Regions from separate parts of the Streptomyces sp. NPDC058257 genome, predicted to be linked through region 2. Evidence: riboswitches for the same ligand, from Rfam matches in the RefSeq annotation. Region 2 holds a riboswitch; each other region holds the start of a gene.
The links. Region 2 has a riboswitch for S-adenosylmethionine ahead of ACFVXC_RS19450 (putative leader peptide). Riboswitches for the same ligand answer to the same signal wherever they lie in the genome.

Region 1: another riboswitch for S-adenosylmethionine. It lies ahead of ACFVXC_RS27125 (aminotransferase class V-fold PLP-dependent enzyme); the one in region 2 lies ahead of ACFVXC_RS19450 (putative leader peptide).
Region 3: another riboswitch for S-adenosylmethionine. It lies ahead of thrC (threonine synthase); the one in region 2 lies ahead of ACFVXC_RS19450 (putative leader peptide).

Annotation. Positions count from the first base shown of each region.
Region 1 is NZ_JBHVXJ010000012.1:185,070-194,827, forward strand. Features, by position in the region: gene ACFVXC_RS27115 (cytochrome bc complex cytochrome b subunit) at 1-1,193, shown strand, start outside; gene trpD (anthranilate phosphoribosyltransferase) at 1,357-2,421, shown strand; SAM riboswitch class IV at 2,518-2,634, shown strand; gene ACFVXC_RS27125 (aminotransferase class V-fold PLP-dependent enzyme) at 2,815-4,188, shown strand; gene ACFVXC_RS27130 (hypothetical protein) at 4,140-4,310, opposite strand; gene ACFVXC_RS27135 (small secreted hydrophilic protein) at 4,297-4,548, opposite strand; gene ACFVXC_RS27140 (Lrp/AsnC family transcriptional regulator) at 4,681-4,962, opposite strand; gene ACFVXC_RS27145 (rhomboid family intramembrane serine protease) at 5,000-5,743, opposite strand; gene ACFVXC_RS27150 (hypothetical protein) at 5,882-6,121, shown strand; gene ACFVXC_RS27155 (NYN domain-containing protein) at 6,156-7,505, shown strand; gene ACFVXC_RS27160 (C40 family peptidase) at 7,847-8,878, shown strand; gene ACFVXC_RS27165 (NlpC/P60 family protein) at 9,105-9,758, shown strand, end outside.
Region 2 is NZ_JBHVXJ010000007.1:177,734-187,491, forward strand. Features, by position in the region: gene ACFVXC_RS19435 (M13 family metallopeptidase) at 1-1,433, shown strand, start outside; partial or broken gene ACFVXC_RS19440 (beta-L-arabinofuranosidase domain-containing protein) at 1,617-1,878, shown strand; gene ACFVXC_RS19445 (cell envelope biogenesis protein OmpA) at 1,913-2,668, opposite strand; SAM riboswitch class IV at 2,993-3,137, opposite strand; SAM riboswitch class IV at 3,318-3,431, shown strand; gene ACFVXC_RS19450 (putative leader peptide) at 3,542-3,631, shown strand; gene ACFVXC_RS19455 (LLM class flavin-dependent oxidoreductase) at 3,717-4,982, shown strand; gene ACFVXC_RS19460 (NtaA/DmoA family FMN-dependent monooxygenase) at 5,000-6,433, shown strand; gene ACFVXC_RS19465 (LLM class flavin-dependent oxidoreductase) at 6,449-7,576, shown strand; gene ACFVXC_RS19470 (LLM class flavin-dependent oxidoreductase) at 7,967-9,073, shown strand; gene ACFVXC_RS19475 (ABC transporter permease) at 9,070-9,758, shown strand, end outside.
Region 3 is NZ_JBHVXJ010000004.1:467,088-476,845, reverse strand. Features, by position in the region: gene ACFVXC_RS14595 (ROK family protein) at 1-776, opposite strand, end outside; gene ACFVXC_RS14590 (SIS domain-containing protein) at 919-1,812, opposite strand; gene ACFVXC_RS14585 (extracellular solute-binding protein) at 2,072-3,289, shown strand; gene ACFVXC_RS14580 (DUF3263 domain-containing protein) at 3,299-3,574, shown strand; gene otsB (trehalose-phosphatase) at 3,591-4,460, shown strand; gene ACFVXC_RS14570 (trehalose-6-phosphate synthase) at 4,591-5,979, opposite strand; gene ACFVXC_RS14565 (hypothetical protein) at 6,091-6,600, opposite strand; gene ACFVXC_RS14560 (glucosyl-3-phosphoglycerate synthase) at 6,714-7,658, opposite strand; SAM riboswitch class I at 7,826-7,960, shown strand; gene thrC (threonine synthase) at 7,978-9,300, shown strand; gene ACFVXC_RS14550 (MoaD/ThiS family protein) at 9,413-9,691, shown strand.

The DNA of each region.
Region 1 (9,758 bases), on a different contig from region 2:
ACTGGGTCTTCGGCTTCCTGCTGTTCGTCCTGGGCATGTTCACCGGCTTCACCGGTTACTCGCTCCCGGACGACTTGCTCTCCGGTACCGGTGTGCGCTTCATGCAGGGCGCGATCCTGTCCGTGCCGATCGTGGGCACGTACCTCTCGATGTTCCTGTTCGGCGGGGAGTTCCCCGGCGGCGACTTCGTGGCCCGGTTCTACTCGGTGCACATCCTGCTGCTGCCGGGCATCATGCTCGGTCTCGTGGTGGCGCACCTGATCCTGGTCTTCTACCACAAGCACACGCAGTTCGCGGGTCCCGGCAAGACGAACAAGAACGTCGTCGGCATGCCGCTGCTGCCCGTCTACATGGCGAAGGCCGGAGGCTTCTTCTTCCTGGTCTTCGGTGTCATCGTCGCCGTCTCGGCGATCGCCACGATCAACCCGATCTGGGGGATCGGCCCCTACCGGCCGGACCAGGTCTCCACCGGAGCCCAGCCCGACTGGTACATGGGCTTCTCCGAGGGTCTGATCCGTGTCATGCCGGGCTGGGAGATCAACGCCTGGGGTCACACGCTCGTCCTGGGTGTGTTCATCCCGCTGATCATCTTCCCGCTGGTCCTGGTCGCGATCGCGGTCTATCCGTTCATCGAGTCCTGGGTCACCGGGGACAAGCGCGAGCACCACATCCTGGACCGCCCGCGCAACGTTCCGACCCGTACGGCCTTCGGTGTCGCATGGATCACCTGGTACTTCGTGCTGCTCGTCGGTGGTGGAAACGACCTCTGGGCCACGCACTTCCACCTGTCGATCAACTCGATCACCTGGTTCGTGCGCATCGCCTTCTTCGTGGCACCGGTCCTCGCCTTCATCGCCACCAAGCGGATCTGCCTGGGTCTGCAGCGGCGCGACAAGGACAAGGTCCTGCACGGCCGCGAGTCGGGCATCATCAAGCGCCTGCCGCACGGTGAGTTCATCGAGGTCCACGAGCCGCTCGACCAGGAGCAGCTGCACACGCTCACCGCGCACGAGCAGTACGCGCCGGTCGAGATCGGCCCCGGGGTCGACGAGAACGGTGTCGAGCGCAAGGTGAGCGGGCCGCAGAAGCTCAGGGCCAAGCTCTCCAAGGGCTACTACGGGGAGGACAACCAGATCCCCAAGCCCACCACCGAGGAGTACAAGGAGATCACGAGCGGCCACGGCCACCACTGATCCCCTGACGCTCTGAGGTACTGAGGTACTGAGGTACTGACCACAAGGTCGCCACGGCGAGAGCCCCGTCCCATGCATCCAGTGCATGGACGGGGCTCTTTGCCGTCCCCAGGGCTGGATAAGGTGTTCCTGTCCTACGCCTATACGAACCCAGGAGCGGCAGATGAGCGCTGTGACCCCCGCAGGAGGCAACACCGCGGCGGCCCGTTCCTGGCCCGGTGTGCTGAACGGTCTTCTTGAGGGACGCGACCAGAGCACCGATGACACGGCGTGGGCCATGGACCGCATCATGCGCGGTGAGGCCTCCGACGCGCAGATCGCGGGCTTCGTGGTCGCGCTGCGGGCCAAGGGCGAGACCGTGGAGGAGATCTCCGGCCTCGTACGCACGATGTACGAACACGCCAATGTGATCGAGGTGCCGGGCCAGACGGTCGACATCGTCGGCACCGGCGGCGACGGGGCCAAGACCGTCAATATCTCCACGATGTCCGCGATCGTGGCCGCCGGCGCGGGTGCGAAGGTCGTCAAGCACGGCAACCGCGCCGCCTCCAGTGCCTCGGGCGCCTCCGACGTCCTGGAGAAGCTCGGGGTGAATCTGGAGCTGCCGCTGAAGCGGGTCGTCGAGGTGGCCGAGGAAGCCGGGATCACCTTCTGCTTCGCCGTGAAGTTCCACCCGGCGCTGCGACACGCCGGTGCGGCGCGCAGCCAGCTGGGGATCAGGACCGTCTTCAACGCCCTGGGCCCGCTCACCAATCCGGCCAAGGTACGGGCCCAGGCGGTCGGGGTCGCCGACGCGCGGATGGCGCCCATCGTGGCCGGGGTATTCGCCGAGCGCGGGCACTCCTCCCTCGTCTTCCGCGGCGACGACGGGCTCGACGAGCTGACGACCACGGCGACGTCGCGGGTCTGGGTCGTGCGGGACGGCGTCGTGCGCGAGGAGGCGTTCGACCCGCGGGACGTCGGCATCGACCTGGTCCCCGTGGAGGCGCTGCGGGGCGCTGACGCCTCGTACAACGCCGAGGTGGCGCTGCGCCTCCTGGACGGGGAGAGCGGCCCCGTGCGGGACGCCGTGCTGCTCAACACGGCGGCGGCCCTGGTGGCCCTCTCGCCGGGCGAGGGGACCCTCGTGGAGCAGATCGGCGCCGGTATCGCCAGGGCGGCGGAGTCGATCGACTCCGGGGCCGCGAAGAGGTCCCTGGAGCGCTGGGTGGCGGCCAGCAACAGGTGAGCGTGGCATGAGTGCGGCGTGAGTGTGGCGCACACCGCAGTCCGGATCCCGGACTGCGGTGTGCACCGAGAAGATCGTGTGGCAAGATGCTGAGCAGGTCATGAGTGACAGCGATTAGGCCCCGGCTCGCTGTCCGGCAACCCTCCGTCCGTGGCGGGGTGCCCCGGGTGAAGACCAGGCCGTACGCAGCAAGGCGTATGGCAAGCGCGGACCCCTGCGCACTCGATGAGTGTCGTATCCCTGGGGTCCTGGTCCTCAAGGGAGCAGTCTCGTGAGCAAGCGAATGCGATAGGGCTTTCCGGCCCCTTTTCCGCACCCCCTTTTCTTTCATCACTGCGGCGCCCTACGTGCGTCCTCGCAGTGAACTCGCCTGCCTTCCCACGGGAGTTCGCCATGTCTGTCCCCACCGCTGTCGCCGACCGATCCGTCTGTGCCGAGCCGCTGCCCGTCCTCGGCCGTGACGTCACCGTGCCGCTCGTCACCGGCGGCGAAGTGACCTACGCGGCGCTCGACTACGCGGCGAGCGCCCCGGCCCTGCAGCGCGTGTGGGACGACGTGGCCGCGTACGCGCCGTACTACGGCAGCGTGCACCGGGGCGCCGGGTACCTCTCGCAGCTCTCCACCGACCTCTTCGAGAACAGCCGCGTCACCGTCGCCGAGTTCCTCGGCTGCCGCGAGGACGACCAGGTCGTCTTCACGCGCTCGACCACCGACTCGCTGAACCTGCTCGCCGCCGCCCTGCCCGCGAACTGCCAGGTCTTCGTCTTCGAGACCGAGCACCACGCCTCGCTCCTTCCGTGGCGCGACGCCCGCGTGACGTACCTGAACGCCCCGCGCACCTCCGAGCAGGCCGTCGAGACCCTGGAGCGCGCCCTCGCCGACCGCGATCCCTACGGGCCCGCCCTGGTCTGCGTGACCGGCGCCTCGAACGTCACCGGTGAGCTGTGGCCGGTCAAGGAGCTCGCCGCCGCCGCCCACGCGCACGGCGCCCGCATCGTCCTGGACGCCGCGCAGCTCGCGCCGCACCACCCCGTCTCCATCGACGACCTCGACGTCGACTGGGTCGCCTTCTCCGGTCACAAGCTGTACGCGCCCTTCGGCTCGGGCGTCCTCGCGGGCCGCTCCGACTGGCTGCGGGCGGCCGAGCCCTACCTCGCGGGCGGCGGCGCCTCGCGCAAGGTCGCGCGGCGTACGGACGGCGGTGTGGACGTGGAGTGGCACGACACCGCCGCGCGGCACGAGGCCGGTTCGCCGAACGTCATCGGCGTGTACTCGATCGCCGCCGCCTGCAAGGCGCTGACCGAGGCGGGCTTCGACGAGCTCGTCGCCCGCGAGCGCCACCTCATCGCGAAGGTGCGGGAGGGCCTCGCCGATGTGCCCGCAGTGAAGGTGCTCTCGCTCTTCGGCGACGACGCGCCGCGCGTCGGCGTCATCTCCTTCGTCGTCGAGGGCTGGAACAGCTCGCACTTCGCCGCCGCGCTCTCCGCCGAGTACGGAATCGGCGTACGCGACGGCCTCTTCTGCGCCCACCCGCTGGTGCGCACCCTGCTCGGCAGCGACCCGCAGACCCAGGGCGAGTGCGGTGCCCCCGAGGCCGCGCCCGGCGAGAAGTCGCTGAACGCGATCCGTGTGAGCTTCGGCGCGGGCACCCCCGACGAGCACGTGGAGCGTTTCGTGCGCGCCGTGAAGGAGCTGGTGGCGGACGGCGCGCGCTGGAACTACCGCACGGAGGAAGGCCGCTGCGTGCCGGACACCACGGCCGCCTGAGCCTTGGTCCGTCCCTTGGCGGCGGCCACCGCGGCGAGCGCGACGGCCATCACGAAGAGGAGCCACAGCAGGATGCGGACGCGGGCGGAGACCCAGCGGCGCGCCGACTCAGCCGTCGTCACCGGGGCCGTCGTCGTCGTTGTCGCCCCGGTCGTCATCGTTGTCGCTGCCGTCGTCGTCCGAGGGGTTCTCGCTGACCGGGGGCGGCGACACCGTCTCGTCGCTCGGCGTCGGCCGGGGCGATGAGGGTTTCGTGAAGGGCGAACCGCTCTCCAGCTCCACCTTGGGCGGCACGTTGGGCGGCTCGGGGCTGTCGGTCAGGGCGTAGCTGGTGGCGGCGATGCCGAGGGGTATCGCCACGACGGCGGCCAGGGCAGCCGTGCGGTGGGAGAAGACCCTGACAGCGAGCGTGCGGGGCGCGGTGCGTCAGCAGTATGAGCGGCGGATGAAGAAACCCTCATCTGGCGCCCGGCGACAAGTGCCGGGCGAGGCTCAGGAGTCGAGGCCGATGGCGAACGCCGCTTCGAGGTCGTGCTGCGAGTACGTGCGGAACGCGACATGTGTGTCCGTGCCCTCCACACCCGGGATCTTGCTGATCTTGCCGGGGATGACGTCGGCCAGGTCGTCGTGGTGCGCGACACGCACCATGGCGATCAGGTCGTACGTGCCGGTCACGGAGAAGACCTCGCTGACGCAGTCGAGGGCGGCGATCGACTCGGCGATCTCCGGGATCCGGTCCACGCTGGTCTTGATGAGCACGATCGCGGTGATCACGGCTGACTGTCTCCCTCGATGACGGGTGCTGGCTGCTTCACTCTAGCCCTCCCGTCTCCCGCTCCCGCCCTTCCAAAGAGGCGCTCCGCGCCGGCCTGTTTCTTCTGACATACCGCACCCACGCGTAGAGAAAGCCCAGTGAGAACCCCACGATATGGGCCAGATAGGCGACGCCGGGGCCCTGCCCGCCCTGTAGGGCCGCGAGCCACTGCAGCGCCACCCAGAACGGCAGCACCACCCACGCGGGGAAGCGCAGCGGCAGGAAGAAGAGGAACGGGAAGAGGCTGGTGACCCGCGCCTTCGGGAAGAGCCGCAGGAACGCGCCGAGCACCGCGGAGATCGCCCCCGACGCGCCCACCAGGGTCTGGTCCGAGCCCGCGTGCGCGACGGCGTAGGCGAACAGGGCGAGATAGCCGCAGCAGAGGTAGAAGAGCGCGAACTGGAAGTGCCCCATCCGTTCCTCGGCCATCGCCCCGAAGACGAAGAGGAAGAGCATGTTGCCCAGGAGGTGCAGCCAGCTGCCGTGCACGAAGAGCGCGGTGGCCGGGGCGAGCACGGGCCGCATCGCCCCGCTGAACAGCTCCGAGGGGACCACGCCCCAGCGCTCGAAGTAGGCCTGTTGGGCGGCGAGCAGCTTGTCACCGGTGCCGTAGGTGGGATTGAACCCGGACATCGGGGAGATCAGGAACACCAGACAGCAGACGGCGATCAGTCCGTACGTCACCGGGGCCGACTGACCTCTGAGCGTCTGGCCCGCCGTCGTACCCCACGTCTTGATCATGAACAGAGCATGACGTAAGCGCAGCAAACCGTACAGAGTGCCCCGCCGCGTAGGAGGTCGCCGCATGGAGACCCTTACAGGCCTTAGGGTTACGGGCACCACGCACCATGGAATTCCGAAGGAAAGCGAACAGCCACGATGACGGTTCCTCTGCCGACCGACACCACCCGGTGGCGCTGCGCGCTCTGCGGCAATCTCACGCGCTTCGACGTGACCCGCAGTTCGAAGGTGGTCGAATATGTGCACCTCGACCTGGCCGGTGAGTCGAACATCGAGGAACGCGAGGTGGTCAGTGAGACCATCGAGTCGGTGCGCTGCCGTTGGTGCAACGCGGTGGACCAGGTGGAACTCGTGGACAGGCCGGGTGCCGGCTCCTGAGGGAGCGGGGCCCGCACAGCTAGTGGGGTGACGGATGGTGGAGAGCGCGAGCGGGGAGCCGGACGACGGCACCGCTGAGGTGCTCGACCGTCCGCTGCCGGACGGAGTGCGTCGGCGGGTCGTCCAGATCGTCTCGGACGGCTTCGGCGGCCTCACGGTCGGCGAACTGCCCGCACAGCTGAGGCAGTACGCCCGCTTCACGCCGACCCGGCGCACGAAGTTCGCGGGCAACGCGATGGCGACGGCCCTGGAGGGCGACCCGCTCTTCCGCCAGCGCATCGGCGAACGTCTCAGAGAGGCGCAGCCCGAGCTCACCGGCGCCCTGGACGCGGGATCACCACCCCCGGCCGCGGACCCCCTCGATGTGGCGGCCGCGGCCTATGTACTGCGCCCCACCGGCTGGGTGAAGCTGGTGACCGCCGCGGGCGAGGAAGCCCTGCGGGCGGACGCCGAGCGCGTGGACGACGAGACGCGGGCCGAGCTCGAACGGCTGCGCCAGGAACTCTCCGCGGCGCGCGGCCAGACGAAGGCCGACACCGAACGGCTGCGCGCGGAGCTGGAGTCGGCGAAGAAGGAAGCCGAATCGATGCATCGCAAGCTGCGCAGTGCCCTCAGCGACGTCAAGCGCGGCGAGGCGGCCCTGCGCAAGGCCACCGCCGAGTTCGACGCGGCACGTGCCGACGGCCAGTCGCAGCTGTCCGCCGCCGAGAGCGAGTCCCGGCGGCTCAAGGCGCGGCTCAGCGAGACGGAGGCGGCCCTTGAGGCGAGCCGCAGGGCGGCGCGCGAGGGGCGCAGTGTCGAGGACATGCGGGTGCGCCTGCTGCTCGACACGGTCCTGGAGTCCGCCCAGGGGCTGCGCCGTGAACTGGCCCTGCCGCCCGTATCCGTGCGGCCCGCCGAGACCGTGGACGCCGTCGAGCCGGGCCGGATGACGCCGAAGGACATCGCCGCCCGCGCGCTCTCCGAGAACGACCCGGCGATCCTCGACCAGTTGCTCGCGCTGCCGCAGGCGCACATGGTCGTGGACGGCTACAACGTCACCAAGACCGGCTATCCGACGATGCCCCTGGAGAAACAGCGGCTGCGGCTCCTCGGCTCGCTCTCGCAACTCGCCGCGCAGACCGGCGCCGAGATGACCTGTGTCTTCGACGGGGCCGAACTCGCCGCGCCCGTACTGCTCGCGCCGCCGCGCGGGGTGCGTGTGCTGTTCTCCAAGCCCGGCGTCACCGCGGACGAACTGATCCGCCAACTGGTGCGCGCGGAGCCTCCGGGGCGCCCCGTGGTCGTCGTGTCGACCGACCGCGAAGTGGCCGACGGGATCGCGAAGGCGGGGGCACGCCCCGTCGCCTCGGCCGTGCTCCTGAAGCGGCTCTCGCGCGGCTGACGCACGGGGCTTCCACGCGGCTGAGGCGCGCCGTTCTCGGGTGGCTGACGCGTGCCGCTTTCGCGTGGCAAAGGGTGAGCAAGTAACTCCTGTTCTCTATGCCCGAATTGGGGCGCCGACTACGCAACGTAGCGTCAATCGATCATTACAGCCTGTGCGTTATCGGTAAAATATGCGCCCCGCACCCCCCTTTTTACCCTTCGGGATTTGAACTGATCACAAGGAGGTCACTAAGGTCTCGCTTCGAACCTCCGCTCGGTTGATCACCCATCCGGGGTGACAGCGGTGGTACCCGCCGACCGGGTCTCGGTAGGCGGCTGGAGGAAGAAGGAGCCGCCTTCGTGGCGTCCCACCGTCGACCCAAGCAGCCGAGCCGCGCCCGCGTGACCGTGCTCACCGCGACCGCCGCCGCTGCCGTCGCACTCACTTCCCAGGCGGCCAACGCGGCGCCCAGCGAGAAGCCGAGCAAGGACGAGGTCAAGTCCAAGGTCGACAAGCTCTACGAGGACGCGGGCCGGGCCACCGACCGGTACAACGGCGCCAAGGAGAAGCAGGAGAAGCTCGAGAAGGAGATCGGCGAGCTTCAGGACAAGGTCGCCCGCGGCCAGGAGGGCCTCAACGACCTGCGTGACGGCCTCGGTTCGATGGCCAGCGCGCAGTACCGCTCCGGCGGCCTCGACCCCTCCGTCCAGCTCTTCCTCTCGGCCGACCCGGACGACTACCTGGACAAGGCGTCGACCATGGACCAGCTGAGCGGCCAGCAGGTCGAGGCGCTCAAGAAGGTCCAGGAGAAGCAGCGGACCCTCGCGCAGGAGCGCAAGGAGGCTTCCGACAAGCTCAAGGACCTCGCCGACACGCGCAAGGAACTCGGCAAGAAGAAGAAGGAAGTCCAGAGCAAGCTCGGCGCCGCCCAGAAGCTGCTCAACACCCTCACCGCCAAGGAGAAGGCGGACCTCGCCGCCAAGGAGACCCGCGCGAGCCGCGACGCCGGTGACCGCGTGGACCTCGGCAAGGAGGTCCCTGCCTCGCAGCGCGGCCAGGCCGCCCTGAGCGCCGCCGCCACGCAGACGGGCAAGCCGTACGTCTCCGGGGGCAGCGGTCCCAACTCCTACGACTGCTCCGGCCTCACGCAGTGGGCGTACAACCAGGCCGGTGTGCAGATCACCCGGACCACGTACACCCAGCAGAACGACGGCACGAAGATCGGCCGCGGCGAGCTGAAGCCCGGCGACCTGGTGTTCTTCAACAGCCTCGCGCACGTCGGCTTCTACGCGGGCAACGGCCAGGTCCTTCACGCCCCGAAGCCGGGCGCCGTGGTGCGCTACGAGTCGATGTCCACCATCGGCTCCTTCCAGTTCGGCGTCCGCATCTGAAACGACCGGGAGTACCGCCCAAACGGGCGAATTCCGGTAACTCCCGCTGACCCCGCGCCCCGTCGGTGACCTGCGTCTCCGGCGGGGCGTCACGGTGTGTACACGGCAGGGTCTTTGGCCGTGACGTGATCCCACGGCTACTGTCGCGCGCATTCCCCCGACGTATCGGGGGACATTCCCCCGGGTTCGCCCTGGGGTCCGTCATGCGGAGGGAGAGCGGCTTCCCGTGGGGTCCCATCGTCGTCTCGCGCTGTCCGGCCTGGACCGGAGCACGCGCGTCACCATCCTTTCGGCCGCTGCGGCCGCCGCCGCCGCGGCACTCGGCGCCGCACCGGCGGGCGCCGCGCCGCACGACACCCCGGCCACCACCAAGGCCAAGGTGGACCACCTCTTCGAGCAGGCCGAGAAGGCCACCGAGCTGTACAACAAGGCCGACGAACGCGCGGACACCCTGCGGGGGCAGGTCGCGCGGGCCAAGGACAGCGTCGCCCGCGGCCAGGAGCGCATCAACACGATGCGCGGCGCGCTCGGTTCGCTCGCCGGAGCCCAGTACCGCTCGGGCGGCATCGATCCCTCCCTGGCCCTGCTGCTCTCCTCCGACCCGGACGGCTACCTGGACAAGGCGGCGGCGCTCGACCGCATCAGTGTCCGGCAGGCCGGTGAACTGACCGACCTCCAGAAGGCCCAGCGCAGCCTCGACCAGGAGCGCACGGAGGCCGGCCGCAAACTCCTCGAGCTGGAGAAGAGCCGCACCGCCGTGGCCCGCCACAAGCGCGGCGTCGAGCACAAGCTCGCCAAGGCGCGCAAGCTGCTCAACTCGCTGTCCGCGCGGGACCGGGAGCGGTACGACAGGGCGTCGCGCTCGGGACGCGGCGACATG
Region 2 (9,758 bases):
CCTACCTCACCGACCTGCTCACCCTCGGGCAGCACGCCTCGCCAGAGGAAGCCGCGAAGACGGTCCTCGCCCTGGAGACCCGTCTTGCCGCAGGGCACTGGGAGCGGGCCGAGACGCGTGACGTGCAGAAGACCTACAACCTCACCACCCTGGACGAACTGATCGCCCTGGCACCGGAGTTCGACTGGCGCGGCTATGTCGAGGGGCTCGGCGGCTCGGACGCCACCATCGCCGAGACGTGTGTCCGTCAGCCGTCCTACCTCGCCCACCTGTCCACGGCCCTCGCCGAGGTGCCGATCGAGCAGTGGCGCGACTGGGCACTGGTCCGGGTCCTGCGCTCGTGCGCGCCCTACCTCACGGACGCGTTCGTGGAGAAGAACTTCGAGTTCTACGGCCGCACCCTCAACGGCACTCCGGAGCTGCGCGCCCGGTGGAAGCGGGCGGTCGCCTTCGTCGAGGGCTCCATCGGTGAGGCCGTCGGCAAGGAGTACGTGGCACGGCACTTCCCGCCGAGCTCCAAGGCGATCATGGACGACCTCGTCGGCAACCTCCTGGAGGCCTACCGCCAGTCGATCGCCCGCCTGGACTGGATGACGGACGAGACGAAGGAGCGCGCGTACGAGAAGCTCGCCACGTTCCGCCCCAAGATCGGCTACCCGGACACCTTCCGCGACTACTCGGCTCTTGAGGTCTCCGGCGACGACCTGCTCGGCAACGCGCACGCGGCGGACGCCTTCGAGTCCGACCGGCAGCTCGCCAAGATCGGCGCGCCGGTCGACCGTGACGAGTGGTTCATGCTGCCGCAGACGGTCAACGCCTACTACAACCCGGGCACGAACGAGATCTGCTTCCCCGCCGGCATCCTGCAGAAGCCGTTCTTCTCGCCCGACGCCGACCCGGCCGAGAACTACGGCGGCATCGGCTCGGTCATCGGCCACGAGATCGGCCACGGCTTCGACGACCAGGGCGCTCAGTACGACGGCGCGGGCAACCTCAACGACTGGTGGACCGCGGACGACAAGACCGCGTTCGAGGCCAAGTCGAAGGCACTGGTGAAGCAGTACGACGCCTTCTCGCCGCGCAACCTCCCCGACGAGTTCGTCAACGGCTCGCTGACGGTGGGCGAGAACATCGGCGACCTGGGTGGCCTGACCATCGGGCACACGGCCTTCCGTATCGCGCTCGACGGCGTCCCGATGCCGGAGAGTGACGGTCTGACAGGATCCCAGCGGCTCTTCATGAACTGGGCCTACTGCTGGCGCACCAAGCGCCGCAAGGAGCAGGAGCAGCAGTACCTCACCATCGACCCGCACTCGCCGCCCGAGTTCCGGGCCAACATCGTGCGCAACCTCGAGGAGTTCCACGAGGCGTTCGCGACGGCGGAGGGCGACGGGCTCTGGCTGGACCGCGCGGAGCGCGTCAGGATCTGGTGAACTCCCGGCGGCCGCGGCGTTCTTGCCGCGGCCGTCGGCCTGACCCACCACCCGGCGCCGTCGGCCGATGATCGTCGAATCCCGACTGAAGAATTGACGTGCCCTTGTCACGGTCATGCTTTCTGGTCGGCGGTTCACCGCCCTGGAGTCGATGACGAGCGGTGCCCACACCAAGATGGGCGCACCCTGCAACGCATGTGGGGCATCTTCTCCAGCGGGAGTTCGGCGGCATCGTCGAGGCGATCAGCGCGTGCGCCGCGGGCGGCGACGCCCTCGACGGGCCGCACGCCAACCAGCACAACCCCATCTTCACGGGACTGCTGCGGCTCTACGACGAGACGGAGGAGCGCCCCCACCTCACCGCCGCCAAGAACTTCTGGGCATGGTCGTGCCGACCCGTATGTACGGCATCGGCGGCACAAGCACCGGCGAGTTCTGGAAGGCGCCCGGAAGGTGGTGCGCACGGTGAAAAAGGCTTCCTACACGAGGTGATAGGGGTGGTTGGCATGGAAGGCCGGGTGGTCGTGCAGGCGGCGCGCGTAGGCGCGCACGTGGGGCTGGGAGCCGGGCGACTCAGCCGCGTCCGGGGTGAGGTGGACGAGCCTCGCCCACAAGTCCACGTCCGCTGCCGTGAGTTCGTCGCCCACGAGGTAGGAGTGGGCGGCAAGACGGCAGTCGATCCTGTCCAGTGTCGCGGGGGCGAGCGGCCCGGCGAGTAGCTCGTGCCAGGTGTCGATCCGTGCTGCCAAGGCCGGTCGGCGCAGGACGGGCAGCGGGCCGCTGCCGTGTGCGGCAAGGCGGCACGCCAAGTCGCGCAGGATGTCCGGGGTGTGGTTGCTGACGACGTGACCGCTCCACCGGTCGCACAGGGCGGGAACGGTCAGCGGCCCTTCGAAGCGGTGCTCGGTGGCCTCGTAATAGCGGTGCAGCGAGTCGAGCGCGGCGGCGGTGTGCGGTGCCAGGAGGGTGGTGGTGACCGATTCCCTGAGGCCGAGCAGGTCGAGGGTGATCGAGACGCGCAAGGAGTCCGGACATTCTGCCGAGAGATACAGGTGGTAGCGGTGGGGCGCCGGGTAGAAGCCGCCCGCCACGTCGTCGCCGATGCGGCTGCGGATCGGCGCGAAAGAGGCGGCGCGTGGGCCGGTGTCGCGCGGAGCGCATGAATCCGCGTAGGAAGTCAGGTGGGAAGCAGGGCGGGAGACGGTACGGGAACGGTGCGACGTGATCTCGGGCATGGCTCTCCAAGGAGGGCAGGGGCGCCGACCGGCGGCACGCACGGGGCCGGTGACACAGCGGGGAAGAGGAGGGATCCGTGGCCACAGCGGGCCGCAGTGATGAGGCTTCCTGTCCGGAGGCGTCGCTGGTGTGGGAACGCCGCGCGGACATCAGACAGCTGGCACCGAGGCGCTGCACACGCGCAGCAGGTCGATGTGCAGACGTCTGGTCAGGACGCGAGGGCGGGGCCGGGGCGCGGACAGGAGAGGCCGCTGGATGCTGTTCCCCTCACCGACCGCCCTGGACATGTCCACCAGCCCTGCCGTCGAGGCCCGTTGTACCCGGGGCCGCGCTTGCCCCGCCGCCACGGCGGGACCCGGTCGTCACCCGGGGCACCCCGTCGCGGAGGAAGGGTTGCCCGCCAGCGGGCCGGGGCCGATGACCCGCTCGGGCAGGAACGCTGCCGGGCGGGCGCTGACAATCGTGACCGTCCCCGGAAGTTTGAGTCCGGGGGCCCGGCTCCGTCAAGAAGGCCCGCACCAGGAACAGACGGAGTGGTCCGGTGGTTGACTTGACGGAGACAGGCGACGAGGCACGTACGACGATGTGAGAACGCCCATGATCCACGGGCATTGCGCACCGCTACGACCTCACGTAACGTCCCGAGCAGGTTACGAGTGTCAGCGTCAAGCCCTGGCTTGCTGACCGGCAACCCTCCCACGCGGCGGGGTGCTCCAGGTGAGGACCAGGCGGGGCCCGTCCAGGGTTCCGCAAGCGCGAGACCGGCGAGGCCCCAGGCCCGCCGAGTCGGAAGGGCGGAGGTGACGGACGTGCCACCTGTGTCAGCTGTACCGCCCCTGTCGCCCATGCCGCTCCCGCCCGCCCCGCGCGTCATGGTGATCGCCCCGAGCCGCCAGGTGCATCTCTACTCCCGGCCGCACATCGATCTGCAGCGTGTCGCCGGCGCGCTCTGTCGTTCCTGACCCGTCACCCCGCCGCCGCACCCTCGGATCCGAGGGGCCGGTGTTCTCGTACGGTCGTACGGTCGATCAGGAAGGCACACCTTTCGTGTCGTCATCACCTTCGCTGCCCCATTCATCTCATTCCTCCGCTTCTTCCGCCGACTCCGCCACTTCGCTGCACCTCGCCGTCGCGCTCGACGGCGCGGGCTGGCACCCGGCCGCTTGGCGCGAACCGGTGGCCCGCCCGGGCGAGTTGCTCACCGCCCGATACTGGGCCGATCTGGTCACCGAGGCCGAACACGGCCTGCTCGACTTCGTGACGATCGAGGATGGGCTCGGCCTCCAGTCATCCCACTTCACCGAGCCCGACGGACGCACGGATCAGGTACGCGGGCAGCTCGACGCCGTGCTCATCGCCGCCCGTGTCGCCCCGCTGACCAGCCACATCGGACTCGTGCCGACGGTGGTGGCCACGCACACGGAGCCCTTCCACATATCCAAGGCGATCGCCACGCTCGACTACGTCAGCGCGGGCCGCGCGGGCGTACGGGTGCAGGTGTCAGCACGCCGTAACGAGGCCGCGCACTTCGGGCGCCGCACGCTTCCCGCCCTTGAGGCCGTCGAGGACCTCGGCAGGCCGGACGTACGGGAACTGACCCTCGACCTCTTCGACGAGGTGGCCGACTACGTCGAAGCCGTGCGTCGGCTCTGGGACAGCTGGGAGGACGACGCGGAGATCAGGGACGTCGCCACCGGCCGCTTCGTCGACCGCGACAAACTGCACTACATCGACTTCGAGGGCAAGCACTTCAGCGTCAAGGGCCCCTCGATCACCCCACGGCCACCACAGGGCCGTCCCGTCGTCAGCGCGCTCGCCCACGAGACCCCGACCGAGGCCCCGTTCCGGCTCCTCGGCCGCTCCGCCGACATCGGATACGTCACCCCGCGCGACGCCGGGCACGCACGCGACATCGTCACGGCGGTCCGCGGCGAACAGGACACCGCCGGGCGGGCCGACGAGCCCCTCCACCTCTTCGGCGACCTGGTGGTGTTCCTCGACGACGATCCGGCCGCCGCCGCGGACCGCCGGGAGCGTCTGGACGCCCTCGCAGGGCACCCGTACACCAGCGACGCCCGTGTGTTCACCGGCACGCCCTACCAACTCGCCGACCTGCTCCTGGAGTTGAGCCGGTCCGGACTCACCGGCTTCCGGCTGCGCCCCGCCGTCGCCGGCCACGACCTCCCGGCGATCACCCGGGGCCTGGTGCCGGAACTCCAGCGCCGCGGCGCCTTCAGGCGCGCGTACGAAGCCGACACCCTGCGCGGTCTCCTCGGCCTCGCCCGCCCCACGAGCCGCTACGCCACCGCCTGAGCCGGAAGGAACCCGACATGAGCAAGTCACCGGACAAGCCGCTCAAGCAGATCCACCTCGCGGCACACTTCCCCGGCGTCAACAACACCACCGTATGGAGCGACCCCGAGGCCGGGAGTCACATCGAGTTCAGCTCCTTCGCGCACTTCGCTCGGACCGCCGAGCGTGCCAAATTCGACTTCCTTTTCCTCGCCGAGGGGCTGCGGCTGCGCGAACAGGGCGGGGAGATCTACGACTTGGACGTCGTCGGACGCCCCGACACCTTCACCGTGCTCACCGCGCTCGCCGCCGTCACCGAACACCTCGGCCTTACCGGCACCATCAACTCCACCTTCAACGAGCCTTACGAGGTGGCCCGCCAGTTCGCCAGCCTCGACCACCTCTCGGGCGGGCGCGCCGCCTGGAACGTCGTGACCTCCTGGGACGCCTTCACCGGCGAGAACTTCCGGCGCGGCGGGTTCCTCCCGCAGGAGGAGCGGTACTCCAGGGCGAAGGAATTCCTCAGCACGGCGGGCGAGCTCTTCGACTCCTGGCGCGGGGACGAGATCGTCGCCGACCAGGGGACCGGCACGTTCCTGAGTGACGCCAAGGCGGGCGCCTTCGTCCATCAGGGGCAACACTTCGACATCCAGGGGCAGTTCAACGTCCCGCGCAGTCCACAGGGGCGACCTGTCATCTTCCAGGCCGGTGACTCGGAGGAGGGGCGCGAGTTCGCTGCCGAAGGCGCGGACGCGATCTTCAGCCGGTACAGCACGCTCAAGGAAGGGCAGGCGTTCTACACGGACGTCAAGGGCCGCCTGGCCCGTCACGGCCGCACCCACGACCAGCTGCTCATCCTGCCCGCGGCGACCTTCGTCCTCGGGGACACGGATGCCGAGGCGGAGGAGCTCTCCCGGGAGGTGCGGCGCCGCCAGGTCAGCGGCGCCACGGCGATCAAGCACCTGGAGTTCGTCTGGAACCGCGACCTCTCCGCGTACGACCCGGAGGGCCCGCTGCCCGACATCGATCCGGACGTCGGCGAGCACACCATCGCCCGCGGGCGTGCCCAGGTGCGGATGTACCGCGACCCGCTGGCCACGGCTCGGGAGTGGCGCGAGCTCGCGGCCGCGAACAAGTGGTCCATCCGTGACCTCGTCATCGAGACCGGCAGTCGTCAGTCCTTCGTCGGCTCCCCGGCCACCGTCGCCGAGACGATCAACTCCTTCGTCCAGGCCGACGCGAGCGACGGCTTCATCCTCGTTCCGCACATCACCCCCGGCGGCCTCGACGCCTTCGCCGACACCGTGGTCCCGCTGCTCCAGGAACGGGGCGTCTTCCGCACGGAGTACGAGGGCACCACCCTGCGCGACCACCTCGGCCTGGCGCACCCCGACGCCGACGCGGACGCCGGGGCGCGCTTCCCCGAACCCGCTTCCCTGCCCACGCCCGTGCCCGCGTCGGCCGACCACTGAGGAGGATCACCGCCCATGTCAACCATCCCGCTCGGCGTCCTCGACCTGGTCCCGATCTCGTCCGGCTCCACCGCGACCCTGGCGCTGCGCAACTCCATCGACCTGGCCCGGCAGACTGAGCGTTTCGGGTACGCCCGCTACTGGTTCGCCGAGCACCACCTCAACCCGGGTGTCGCGGGCACATCACCCGCGGTCGTCCTCGCCCTGACCGCCGCCGAGACCTCGACGATCCGGCTCGGGGCAGGAGCGGTGCAGCTCGGTCACCGCACCGCGCTCTCCACGGTCGAGGAGTTCGGCCTGATCGACGCGCTGCATCCCGGGCGCCTCGACCTGGGCCTGGGCCGCTCCGGCGGCCGACCGCCGGGTACACCCGCCGCCACGCCGCCGACCGCGACGCCCGTCGTCGACGGCCGCGCGCCAGGCGGGCTGCGCATCCCTGCACGCTTCTCCTACGAGCACCTGCTCGGCTCACCCCGCGTCGCCCTCCAGCGCAAGCTGCTCCAGCAGCCGCACGCCGAGTCGCAGGACTACGGGGAGCAGGTCGACGACATCCTGGCGCTGCTCGCGGGAACGTACCGCTCCGACGACGGCATCGAAGCGCATGTCGTGCCCGGCGAGGGCGCCGACATCCAGGTGTGGATCCTGGGCAGCAGCGGCGGCCAGAGCGCCGACGTCGCCGGTCGGGGCGGCCTGCCCTTCGCCGCGAACTACCACGTCAGTCCGGGCACGGTGCTTGAAGCCGCGGAGGGTTACCGCGCCGCGTTCAAACCCTCCGACGTACTCGACAAGCCCTATGTCAGCGTCTCCGCGGACGTCGTCGTCGCCGAGGACGACGAGAGGGCCCGCGAACTCGCCGAGGGTTACGGCCCATGGGTCCGCAGCATCCGCACGGCCGAGGGCGCCATCCAGTACCCGACGCCGGAAGAGGCACGCCGCCACAACTGGACCGACGCCGACCGGGCGCTGGTCCAGGACCGTACCGAGACCCAGTTCACGGGTTCCCCCGGGCGCGTGGCGGACCTCCTGGAACAGCTCCAAGAAGCCACTGGGGCGGACGAGTTGCTCATCACCACCATCACCCACGGCCACGCCGACCGGGTGCGCTCCTACGAACTGCTCGCCGAGGAGTGGCGCCGCAGGTGACTTGTCCGTCCGCCGGGCGTCCCCACGTCCGGCGGACGGACTGCCCTGTCCACATGGCGGAACCCGCTTGTCGGTCGCACGGCGCCCGGTCAGGATGCAGGCATGAACCCCGCCCTCGTATCCCGTCGCCACGTGGACCTTCTGCGTGTCTCGGCGATGCTGTGTCGGGCCGTCTCCTGTTGTCGCGCGGCCTGTTGCTGAGCGCTCCACCGAGCCTTCGCACCCCTGCACGCGGCTGACTCCGCACGCCGCTGACGCCGTCATTCGACCGGTCGTCGGCCGCCGCACCTGACTCCTTCCTCAGCCCTGGACATCCGGGCATCCCGGCACGTCCCCGCGCCCGGCGCGGGGCGGCCCGCCCGTGTCCGCTCCCTTCCGAGGTGCCCCAGCATGTCCTCCCCTGCCGCCCCCGTGCTGCACTGGTTCCTGCCCACCGGCGGCGACGGCCGCGACCCCGGTGGTGTCACCGCCGTTCAGGGCCGCACCGCCACCGCGACCCGGCGCGGCGCCGACCTCGGGTATCTCGCCCAAGTCGCCCGCGCGGCCGAGCAGTCGGGCTTCGCCAAGCTGCTGACCCCCGTGGGGCTGGGCTGTGTGGACCCCTGGGTGCTCACCCCGGCCGTCGCCGCGGTCACCGAGCGGATCGGCTTCCTCGTCGCCTTCCGCTCCGGTCTCGCCCGGCCGACGCTGATCGCCCAGCAGGCCGACACCTTCCGCCGCCTGTTCGGCGACCGCATCGCACTGAACGTGGTCACCGGCGGCGACCCGGCCGAACAGCGGGCGTACGGCGACCACCTGGCCAAGAGTGAGCGGTACGTCAGGACCGGTGAACTCATGCAGGTGGTGCGCGAGTTGCTCGACGGCAAACCGGTCGACCTCGACGGCCGTCATGTGCGGGTGGAAGGCGCCCGGCTCGACACGTCCGACTCGGCGCCACACATCCCCCTCTACTTCGGCGGCGCATCGCCGGCCGCCGAGGAGGTCGCGGCACGCCATGCCGAGGTGCAGTTGCTGTGGGGCGAGCCCCCGGCCGCGCTCGCCGAACGCATCGCCAGGGTGCGGGGCAAAGCCGCGCTCCTTGGCCGCACCCTGAGCTTCGGCCTCCGGCTCCACGTCATCACCCGCGACACCGCCGCCGAGGCATGGGCGGAGGCCGACCGCATCCTCGCCGGGCTCGATCCCGTGGCGGTCCGGGCCTCCCAGGAGCGCTTCGCCCGCATGGACTCCACCGGGCAGGCCCGGATGACCGCCCTGCACGGCGGATCGGCCGGGAACCTGACCGTCGCGCCCAACCTGTGGGCGGGCATCGGACTCGTCCGCGAAGGCGCGGGCACCGCGCTGGTCGGTTCGCACGACGAAGTGGCCGAGCGCCTCTTCGAGTACCGGCGGCTCGGCATCGACGAGTTCATCCTGTCCGGCTACCCGCACCTCGAAGAGGCCTACCGGGTCGGCGAAGAAGTCGCTCCCCGGCTGCGGACACTCACGGAGGCGGCGTGACCCTGCTCAAGAACACAGAAGCGCCCACGGAGCCCGCAGGCGTGGCCGCTCGGCGGCCGGTACGGCGTGGGTGGGCCACGGCGGCGCCCCTGCGCTGGACGGCACTGCGGCTCCTGGCGCTCGGCGTGCTCCTCGCCGCCTGGCAGGCGGTGGTCGCGGCGGATGTCTGGCCGCGCGTGCTCGTCCCGTCCCCCGGGGACGTCTGGCACGCCTTCGTGCAGGCTTCGACCGTCCACGACGGGGTGCGCGGCTTCAGCGGACATCTGCTCATCGAGCACCTGGCCGTCTCGCTGCGCCGGATCGGCATCGGCACCGCGTACGCGGCCCTCGCGGGCATCCCGCTGGGACTGCTGATCGCAGTGGTGAAACCGCTCGCGGTGGTCCTGGAACCGGCCGTCACCTTTCTCCGTACGCTGCCTCCGCTGGCGTACCTCTCCCTCCTCGTCATCTGGTTCGGCATCGACGAGACCCCGAAGATCTGGCTGCTGGTCATCGCCGCTCTGCCGCCCATCGCGGCGGCCACCGCGGCCGCGGTCCGCGGGGTGCCGGGCGACTTGGTGGAGGCCGCGCGGGCGCTGGGTGCGGGACCCGTGGTGCTGCTGTTGTCCGTGCGTCTGCCTGCCGCCCTGCCGGAGATCCTCACCGGGGTACGGATCGCGGTCGGCATCGCCTACACCTCGGTCGT
Region 3 (9,758 bases), on a different contig from region 2:
CCGGCCTCGGCGAGACCGCCACCGATGATCAGGGTGTGCGGGTCCAGGAGGGTGAGGGCGGTGATGAGGCCGTCGGCGAGCGCGTCGACGGCGTTCTGCCAGACCGCCTGGGCCCGCGGGTCGCCCGACTCCACGGCCTTCGCGCAGTCCGCGGCGTCCGCTTCGGGGTCACCGCTCGCCGCAGCCCAGGCCTCGCTCACCGCGGACGCGGAGGCGAGCCGCTCCAGGCAGCCGCGCTGGCCGCAGCCGCAGAGCGGGCCGCCGGGGCGCACGATGATGTGCCCGATCTCGCCCGCCGAGCCGTGGGCGCCGGGCTCGATGCCGCCGCCGATCCCGATGGCCCCGGCGATCCCCGTACCGAGCGGTACGAAGAGGAACCGGTCGGCACCCTTGCCCGCGCCGATCCGCCCCTCGGCGAGACCGCCGGTGCGGACGTCGTGGCCCAGGGTCACGGGGACGCCCTCCAGCCTGCGGCTCAGGAGCTCGCGCATGGGGACGTCGCGCCAGCCGAGGTTCGCGGCGTAGACCGCGATGCCGCGCTCGGTGTCGACGATCCCGGGGATCGCGACCCCGGCCGCCGCCGCGGGCTCCCCGAACTCCTTGATCCCGTGGGCGCGGAGGTCGGCGGCGAAGTCGAGGATGGACTCGACCACGGCGTCGGCGCCACGCTCCCGGCCGGTGGCCCGCCGCGCCTCGTACAGGAGCGCGCCGTCCGCCCCGACCAGGGCGGCCTTCATTCCGGTGCCGCCCACATCGAGGGCGATGACATGTCTCACGGGGGACAGTCTCGCGCGTGACGTGCGAGAGGTCTAGTCCATTCCAACTAATCAGTGCGGGGCAATCGAGTGGGCGGGTGGGAGGATTTCGCCGCGAAGCGGCGAATCAGGATCGGCCACCCACCCGCCGCGGGAGAGCCGACTAGCCCAGAATGACGCTCCGCGTCAGGTTCCGGGGCCGGTCGGGGTCGAAGCCCCGGGACTCCGCCAGCGCGACGGCGAGCCGCTGCGCCCGGATCAGATCGGCCAGCGGATCGGCCTCCTCGCGGGCGACGAGTTCCCCGCCCACCCGGGCGACATCCCCGGCAAGACCCTCCGGCAGTACACCGAACATCCAGGCCACACGGCCGGGCCCGGTGATGGCGATCGGCCCGTGGCGGTACTCCATCGCCGGGTACGACTCGGTCCAGGCCCCCGCCGCCTCCCGCATCTTCAGCGCGGCTTCGAGGGCGAGACCGTACGTCCAGCCCCGACCCAGGAACGTCCACTGCTCGGCCGCCAGAACCGCCGATGGCAGCGGCTCCGTCACCGCGAGCTCCGCGTCGACCGCGGCATCGGCGATCGACTTCACGCCGGGGATGTCACCGAGCCCGGCCCGCAGGAAGGCAAGGGCGGTCGTGGCGAAGCGGGTCTGGACGACCGACTCCTCGTCCGCCCAGTCCAGGACGGCCACCGAGTCGGCCGCGTCCATGACCGGGGTCTTCGGATCGGCGGTGAGGGCCGTGGTCGGGACGACACCCTTCAGCTCGCCGAGGAGTTCGAGGACCTCCGTCGTCGTGCCGGACCGGGTGATGGCGACCACCCGGTCGTACGTACGCCCGGCGGGGAACTCCGACGAGGCGAAGGCGTCCGTCTCGCCCTGCCCGGCGGCCTCGCGCAGCGCCGCGTACGCGATGGCCATGAACCACGACGTACCGCACCCGGTGACGGCCACCCGCTCACCCGGCTTCGGCAGTCCGTCGAACGCGGCGGCGGCCTCGGCCGCCCGGTGCCAGCAGGCGGGCTGGGTTGCGATCTCTGTTGCGGTACGCGACATGCGCCAAGGCTCCTTGCCAGTGCGGGACTTCACGATGTGCTCATCGGTACTCGATGGAACGTGACGTGCTTAGCAGCAGGTCGGCCTCCTCGGCAACGGTGGGACGTCAGTAGCACGCCGTTGCAGAAGCGATACTTGAGTGGTGTAGACCTCGTGTGCGTACGCGGGGGAAAATCGCAGTTCACGAAGATCTTCGAGGGTGGGAACAGCTGTGCAGCGGCGCGCGACAGGACTGACCGCGGCGGTAGCCGCACTGAGCATGACGGCGGTGCTCGCAGGCTGTGGCGGTCCGGGCGACTCCGGCGACGTCACCCTCAAGCTGGTGGCCGCGGACTACGGCGACTCCAAGGACAACAGCTCCCAGAAGTACTGGGACAAGATCGCCGAGAAGTTCGAGGCGAAGAACCCCGGCATCAAGGTCGACGTCAGCGTCTACTCCTGGACCGACGTGGACCGCAAGGTCAAGGAAATGGTCAAGGCGGGCGACGCCCCCGACATGGCCCAGATCGGCGCGTACGCCGACTACGCCGCGCAGGACAAGCTGTACCGCACCGAGGACCTGGTCTCCATCGCCACCCAGGCCGACTTCATGGCCCCCCTCGCCGAGGCGGGCGAGGTCAAGCGCGTCCAGTACGGCATGCCGTTCGCCTCCTCCACGCGCCTGCTCTTCTACAACGAGAAGATCTTCAAGGACGCCGACCTCACGCCGCCGCAGAGCTGGACCGACCTGGCGGCCGACGCCAAGGCCCTCAAGGCGCGCGGGGTGAAGATCCCCTACGCCCTGCCGCTCGGCTCGGAAGAGGCGCAGGCCGAGACGATGCAGTGGCTGCTCAGCGGTGGCGGCGGCTACACCGACAACGTCGGCACGTACGACATCGACTCCAAGCAGAACGTGAAGACCTTCACCTGGCTGAAGGACGAGCTCGTCGGCAAGGGCCTGACGGGCGACACGCCGCCCGCCGAGCTCGACCGCGCCGAGGCCTTCGCCGCCTTCACGCGCGGCGACGTGGGCATGCTCAACGGCCATCCCACGCTGATGCAGATGGCCGCGAAGAAGGGCGTGAAGTACGGCATGGTGCCGATGCCCGGCGTGAACGGCCACGCCCAGTCCACGATGGGCGTCGCCGACTGGATGATGGCCTTCAAGCAGCACGGCAACGGCGAGGAGATCGGTAAGTTCCTCGACTTCGCCTACAGCACGAAGAACGTCCTGGACTTCTCCCGCGAGTACGACCTGCTGCCCGTCACGACGTCCGCGGCGCAGCAGATGACGGGCAACAAGAACGACAAGGCGCTCGCCGCGTTCCTCGACGAGCTGCCCACCTCGCAGCTGTACCCGGTGGGCAAGACGTCCTGGGCGCAGGTCTCCGTCGATGTCAAGAAGTACATCGGCAAGGCCGTCGACCCGGAAGGCAATCCGCAGTCGATCCTCAGCCAGATCCAGACCAAGGCGGCGACCGAGGAGAACTCGGAATAGCGTGACGGCATGACCGATGCCACGGACGACGACGCGCGGGGCGACGCGTTCCCCGACACCGGGCTCTCCGAGCGTGACCGCGCGATCCTCGCCCTGGAGCGCCGCGACTGGGCGAGCGGGCCCGGCGCCAAGGAGCGTGCCGTGCGCGAGCAGCTCGGCCTGGTGCCGGTCCGCTACTACCAGCTCCTGAACGCCCTGCTCGACGATCCCCGCGCCCTCGCGCACGATCCGGTGACCGTCAACCGGCTCCGGCGGGTCAGGGAGTCCCGGCGCGGGGAGCGTTGAGCGTAGGGTCGGGCCCATGGGTGACCCTGTGTACTCTCCCGAGCTGCCCGACGTGCCCGACCTGCCCGAGCCCGTGACACCGGCAGGGCGCGAGGGCCTTGCCGCGCTCCTCGCGCGGCCCGGGAAGGCCGTGATCGCGCTCGACTTCGACGGCACGCTCGCCCCGATCGTGCCCGACCCCGAGCAGGCCCGTGCCCACCCCGGTGCCGTCCCCGCCCTCGCCGCGCTCGCGCCGAAGGTGCGGTCCGTCGCCGTCGTCACCGGGCGCCCGGCGGGCGTGGCGGTGCGCTACGGCGGTCTCGCGGGTGTTCCCGGCCTCGAACACCTCGTCGTGCTCGGGCACTACGGCGCCGAGCGCTGGGACGCGGTCTCCTCCACCGTGCACGCGGCCGAGCCGCACCCCGGGGTGGCGTCCGTCCGCGCCGAACTCCCCGGGTTCCTGGACGCGATCGGTGCCTGGCGCGGCACGTGGATAGAAGAGAAGGGGCGTGCGGTCGCGGTCCACACACGCCGTGCGCGCGATCCGCAGGCCGCGTTCGACGAGCTGCGCGAACCTCTCGCCGAGCTGGCGTCCCGCCACGGCCTGATCGTCGAACCGGGCCGCCTGGTCCTGGAGTTGCGTCCCCCCGGCATGGACAAGGGGGTGGCCCTGGCCGACTACGTCCGCGAGGTCGGCGCCGAGACCGTCCTCTACGCGGGCGACGACCTGGGAGACCTCCCCGCCTTCGCGGCGGTGGAGAAGCTGCGCTCGGATCAGGTGCGGGGCTTGCTGGTGTGCAGTGGCAGCGCGGAGGTCGCGGAGCTGGCGGACCGGGCCGACCTGGTGGTGGACGGGCCTCAGGGCGTGGTGGACCTGCTCGGCGCGGTCGCCGCACAACTGGGCTGACCGGAACAGACTCTGTCCCCGACCCCGCCCCTTCCCGAAAACCGTGCCTGCGCCCCGGGCCTACCTGGGGCTCCGCCCCGGACCCCGCTCCTCAAACGCCGGAGGGGCTGATTCTCAGCCCGTCCGGCGTTTATCCCAGTGCCCGCAGCTGATCCAGGAACCACTGGGCCGGGGGCAACGCCGTAGCCGCCGCAGCGAGCCGCTTAGTTCGCTCCGCCCGCTCCTCCACCGGCATCGTCAGCGCCTCATGCAGCGCCGCAGCCGTCCCCGACACGTCATAGGGGTTCACCACCACCGCGTCCTCGCCCAGCTCCTCGTACGCCCCCGCCTCCCGCGAAAGCACCAGCACGCACCCCTCGTCCGACACGACCGGCACCTCCTTGGCGACCAGGTTCATCCCGTCCCGGATGGGGTTCACCAGCGCCACGTCGGCCAGACGGTACGCGGCAAGCGACCGGGCGAAGTCGTCCTTCACGTGGAGCACCACCGGCGTCCAGCCCTCGACCCCGTACTCGGAGTTGATCTCGTCCGCGAGCCGCTGCACGGACGCGGTGTACTCGCGGTACACGGCGAGATCCTGCCGCGACGGATACGCGAACGCGACATGCACGACCCGCTGGCGCCACTCGGGGTGCGAGGCGAGAAGCTCGCGGTACGCCATCAGCCCCCGCACGATGTTCTTCGACAGTTCCGTCCGGTCCACCCGGACAATCACCCGTCGGCCGGTCCCGACCTGCTCCCGCAGCGCGACGAGCCGCTCCTCCACATCGTCCCGCCGCGACCGCTCCCGCAGGAAATCCGCGTCGGCCCCGAGCCCGTGCACCCCGATCCGCGTCCCCGACGTACCGCCGATGACGGCGACGCAGCACTCCGTGAACGCGTCCGCCCACCGGCCTGTCAGGAACGCCGCGCGGTCGGCGCCCAGGATGCCGCGGAGCAGCTGCTCCGCGATGTCCTGGGGCAGCATCCGGAAGTAGTCCACCGGCGCCCACGGCGTGTGTGAGAAGTGGCCGATGCGCAGGTCGGGGCGGAGTTCGCGCAGCATCCCCGGCACGAGGGCCAGGTGGTAGTCCTGGACGAGGACCGCCGCGCCCCCCGCGGCGCTCTCCGCGAGCGCCTCGGCGAAGGCCCGGTTGTAGGTCTCGTACGACGCCCACTGCGCCCGGAACTCCGGGCCGAAGGCCGGTTCGAGCGGCGTTTGGTACAGCATGTGGTGGACGAACCAGAGGACCGAGTTCGCGATGCCGTTGTACGCGTCGGCGTGCACCCGCGCGTCGATGTCGAGCATCCGCACCCCGGGCTCACCGACCCCGCGCCGCACGGCCTCCCGGTCACCGTCGCCCAGCGCCGCGCAGACCCACAGGGAGTCCCCGGCGGAGTCTCCGATCGCGCTGAGCCCGGAGACGAGTCCTCCGCCGCCCCGCTTGGCCGTCAGTTCTCCGTTCTCCTCCAGGGAGTACGTGACGGGGCCGCGGTTGGACGCGACGAGGATCTGGGCGGCGGCGTGCTCGGAGACCATGTGCCGAACCTAGCCCTTAGCGGGAGGGCTCAAACGTAGGGCCGGACCCTTGCGAGCCCGGCCGTATACGTTCAGGGAGCGGCGTCAAGGCCGATGTCGAGGCCTGCCCCGCTAGTCCCGCCTGCTCCTCGCCGCCGCCACCGCGAGCGCGCCGAGCACGCTCAGGGAGATCGCGAGGCCCGCGTACAGCATCGTGCCGGAGCCGCTGCCCGTGTCGGCCAGCTGACCCGGGCCGCTCGCCGCCGCCGGTCTCGCGGGATCGCCCTGCTGGTGCTGCGGGGCGGGCCGCGCCTGAACCCGCTGCCGCGTCGCGTGGACCGCCGAGGTGCACGGGTCGTCGCCGCCCCGGACGGACCGGGGGCAGTTGCTGCCCGGCGCCGTCACCGTGATCACCCGGATCGCGCCCGCGGTGCAGGACACCTCGCCGTCCGCGGGCGTCGTCGGGCAGCCCATGACCGTGTTGCCGATGGTCTTGAAGTCGCCGTAGAGGGATTCGTCGTAGCGCTTGGCGAAGGGATCGATCACATCCGCGGCGGCCGGTACGGCTGCGGCGCTCAGCGCGCCTGCCGCGAGACCGGCCGTGGCCATGGCCACGGCACCGACGCGTCGCGCGCTTCCCATGAACTGCCTGAGACGGGACTGCCTGAGACGGGACTGCCTGACGCTGAGCTGCCTGACCCGCATATGGACCCACATAAGTGGGGAATGTAGATAAAATGCCCGGTCTTGGATGGTTACGCCACGCGGCGGGCCGTGTACTCCGCGATGCCGGACATCGGCGGACGCTCCTCCGTGTCCACCGGATGGGTCCGCGGTTCGAACCCGTGCTCACCCCGCTCGAACTGGGTGAGCTCGGGGCGTACGTGATGACCGAGCGCGAGCCTGACCTGCGCCGTCCGGTAGATCGCCGCCGCCATCCTGCCGAGCGCCTGCCCGTCCTGGTGCCGGTGCCTGCGCACGCCGACGTCGACCTGCGCGAGCGCGTCGAGGCCCACGGTGTGCAGCGCGTCGACGAGCAGGCCGAGCTCCACCCCGTATCCGACGGGGAACGGCAGCCGTTCGAGGAGGGATCTGCGTGCCGCGTACTCGCCGCCCAACGGCTGGACGAACCCGGCCAGTTGGGGCCAGTGCATGTTGAGCAGCGGGCGCGCCATCAGCTCGGTGACCCGGCCGCCCTGACCCGCGGTCCCGGCGAGCGGGCGGTCGTACATCGCCTTCACGAAGTGCACGTCGGGCTCGGTCAGGAGCGGGCCCACGATCCCGGTGACGAAGTCCGCCGAGAACTCCTTCAGGTCCGCGTCGACGAACGCGACGATGTCACCGCCGGTCACCAGGAGCGAGCGCCACAGGACCTCGCCCTTGCCGGGTACGGCCGGGATGCGCGGCAGGATCTCGTCCCGGTGCACGACCCGCGCGCCCGCGTCGCGCGCGACCTCGGCCGTGCGGTCCCGCGAGCCGGAATCGATCACCACGAGCTCGTCGACGAGGGCGGCCTTCTCGATCAGCTCGCGGCGGATCACGGCGACGATCTCGCCGACCGTCTCCTCCTCGTCGAGCGCGGGCAGGACGACGCTCACCGAGGCTCCCGACGCTCGTTTGGCGGCGACGAGCGCGCTGAGCGGACGGTCGGCAACAGCCCAGGAACGCCTGGTCAGCCAGCGCTCGGCCTCTTCCAGCACGGGTGGTTCCTCCTGTGTGTGGCCTACATGTGATCCATCTCGCGGTTCGGACGACTATCTCAAGGGTCCAGGCCGTCGGTTACAGTCTTGAACAACGCGGATGACCATCGCATGTCGGGGGTCGACGCGTAACAAACGCCCCGGGCCCCTGAAGCCCGGCGCCATACCGCTCATCCAGAGGGGCAGAGGGATACGGCCCGTTGAAGCCCCGGCAACCATCCCGCCGACCGCGCATGCGAGGTCTCGGCGGGGAAGGTGCCAATTCCGTCTCGCGGTGAGATTCGCCGCGGGGAAGATGAGGAGAAAGGGCCTCGCCTCCATGGCTGCGCAGACTGTCGCAACGAACGACACCACCACCCCCTCCACCACGGCTTCCCGTAGTGGGTCCGTGGATCTCGGCCCCGCGTCCGGCCTCTCGTGCCGCGAGTGCGGCGAGCTCTACGCCCTCGGCCCGATCTTCGCCTGCCAGGCCTGTTTCGGCCCGCTCGAAGTCGCGTACGACCTGCCGACCGGTGACCCCGAGGCGCTGAGGAAGCAGATCGAGTCCGGCCCCGCCAACATCTGGCGCTACGCCCCGCTGCTGCCCGTCCCCGCGGACGTCGCCGAGAAGCCGAACATCAACCCCGGCTGGACCCAGCTCGTCAAGGCCGACAACCTCGCCCGTGAGCTCGGCGTCGAGCAGGGCAAGCTCTTCGTCAAGGACGACTCCGGGAACCCGACGCACTCCTTCAAGGACCGCGTCGTCGCGCAGGCCATCGAGGCGGCGCGCGCCTTCGGATTCACCACCCTCTCCTGCTCCTCCACCGGCAACCTCGCCGGTGCCGTGGGTGCCGCCGCGGCCCGCGCCGGCTTCCGCTCGTGCGTGTTCATCCCGCACGACCTGGAGCAGGGCAAGGTCGTCATGGCCGCGGTCTACGGCGGCGAGCTCGTCGGCATCGAGGGCAACTACGACGACGTGAACCGCTTCTGCTCCGAGCTCATCGGCGACCCGCTGGGCGAGGGCTGGGGCTTCGTCAACGTGAACCTGCGGCCGTACTACGGAGAGGGCTCCAAGACCCTCGCGTACGAGATCTGTGAGCAGCTCGGCTGGCAGCTGCCCGACCAGCTGGTCATCCCGATCGCGTCGGGCTCGCAGCTCACGAAGATCGACAAGGGCCTCAAGGAGCTCATCAAGCTGGGCCTCGTCGAGGACAAGCCCTACAAGATCTTCGGTGCGCAGGCCGAGGGCTGCTCGCCGGTGTCGACCGCCTTCAAGGCCGGGCACGACGTCGTACGCCCCCAGAAGCCGGACACCATCGCCAAGTCCCTCGCCATCGGCAACCCCGCCGACGGGCCGTACGTCCTGGACATCGCACGTCGCACGGGCGGCGCGGTGGAGGACGTGAACGACGAGCAGGTCGTGGACGCGATCAAGCTTCTCGCCCGCACGGAGGGGATCTTCGCGGAGACCGCGGGCGGGGTGACGGTGGGCGTCGCCAAGAAGCTGATCGAGGCGGGCCTCATCGACCCCACCCTGACCACGGTGGTCCTGAACACGGGTGACGGACTCAAGACCCTGGACGCTGTTGCCGAGACCTCTCAGGCGACGGCGACGATCAAGCCCAGCCTCGACGCGTTCCGCGCCGCGGGGCTCGCCGGTTAGTCGCCGTGGGGCCCGGCCGCCGTCGTCGGACGGCGGTCGTGGTCCGTCCTCGCGCAGTTCCCCGCGCCCTTTACGGGGCGCTTCCTCCCCCGTATATCAAGAGGTGAATCCCATGAGCGTCAACGTTCGCATTCCCACCATTCTCCGCACCTACACCGGCGGCAAGTCCGAGGTCGCCGCCGAGGGCGCCAACCTCTCCGAGGTCATCGCCGATCTTGAGGCCAAGCACGCCGGTATCGCGGCCCGTGTCCTCGACGACCAGGGCAAGCTGCGGCGCTTCGTGAACGTGTACGTGAACGACGACGACGTCCGTTTCGAGCAGGGCCTTGAGACCGCGACGCCGGACGGCGCCGGCGTCTCGATCATTCCCGCCGTCGCGGGCGGTTGCTGAATCCGTCTGAAAGTACGCAGCGTCACTCCCATTGCCCCCTCCGCGAGAGAAGCGGAGGGGGCAATTC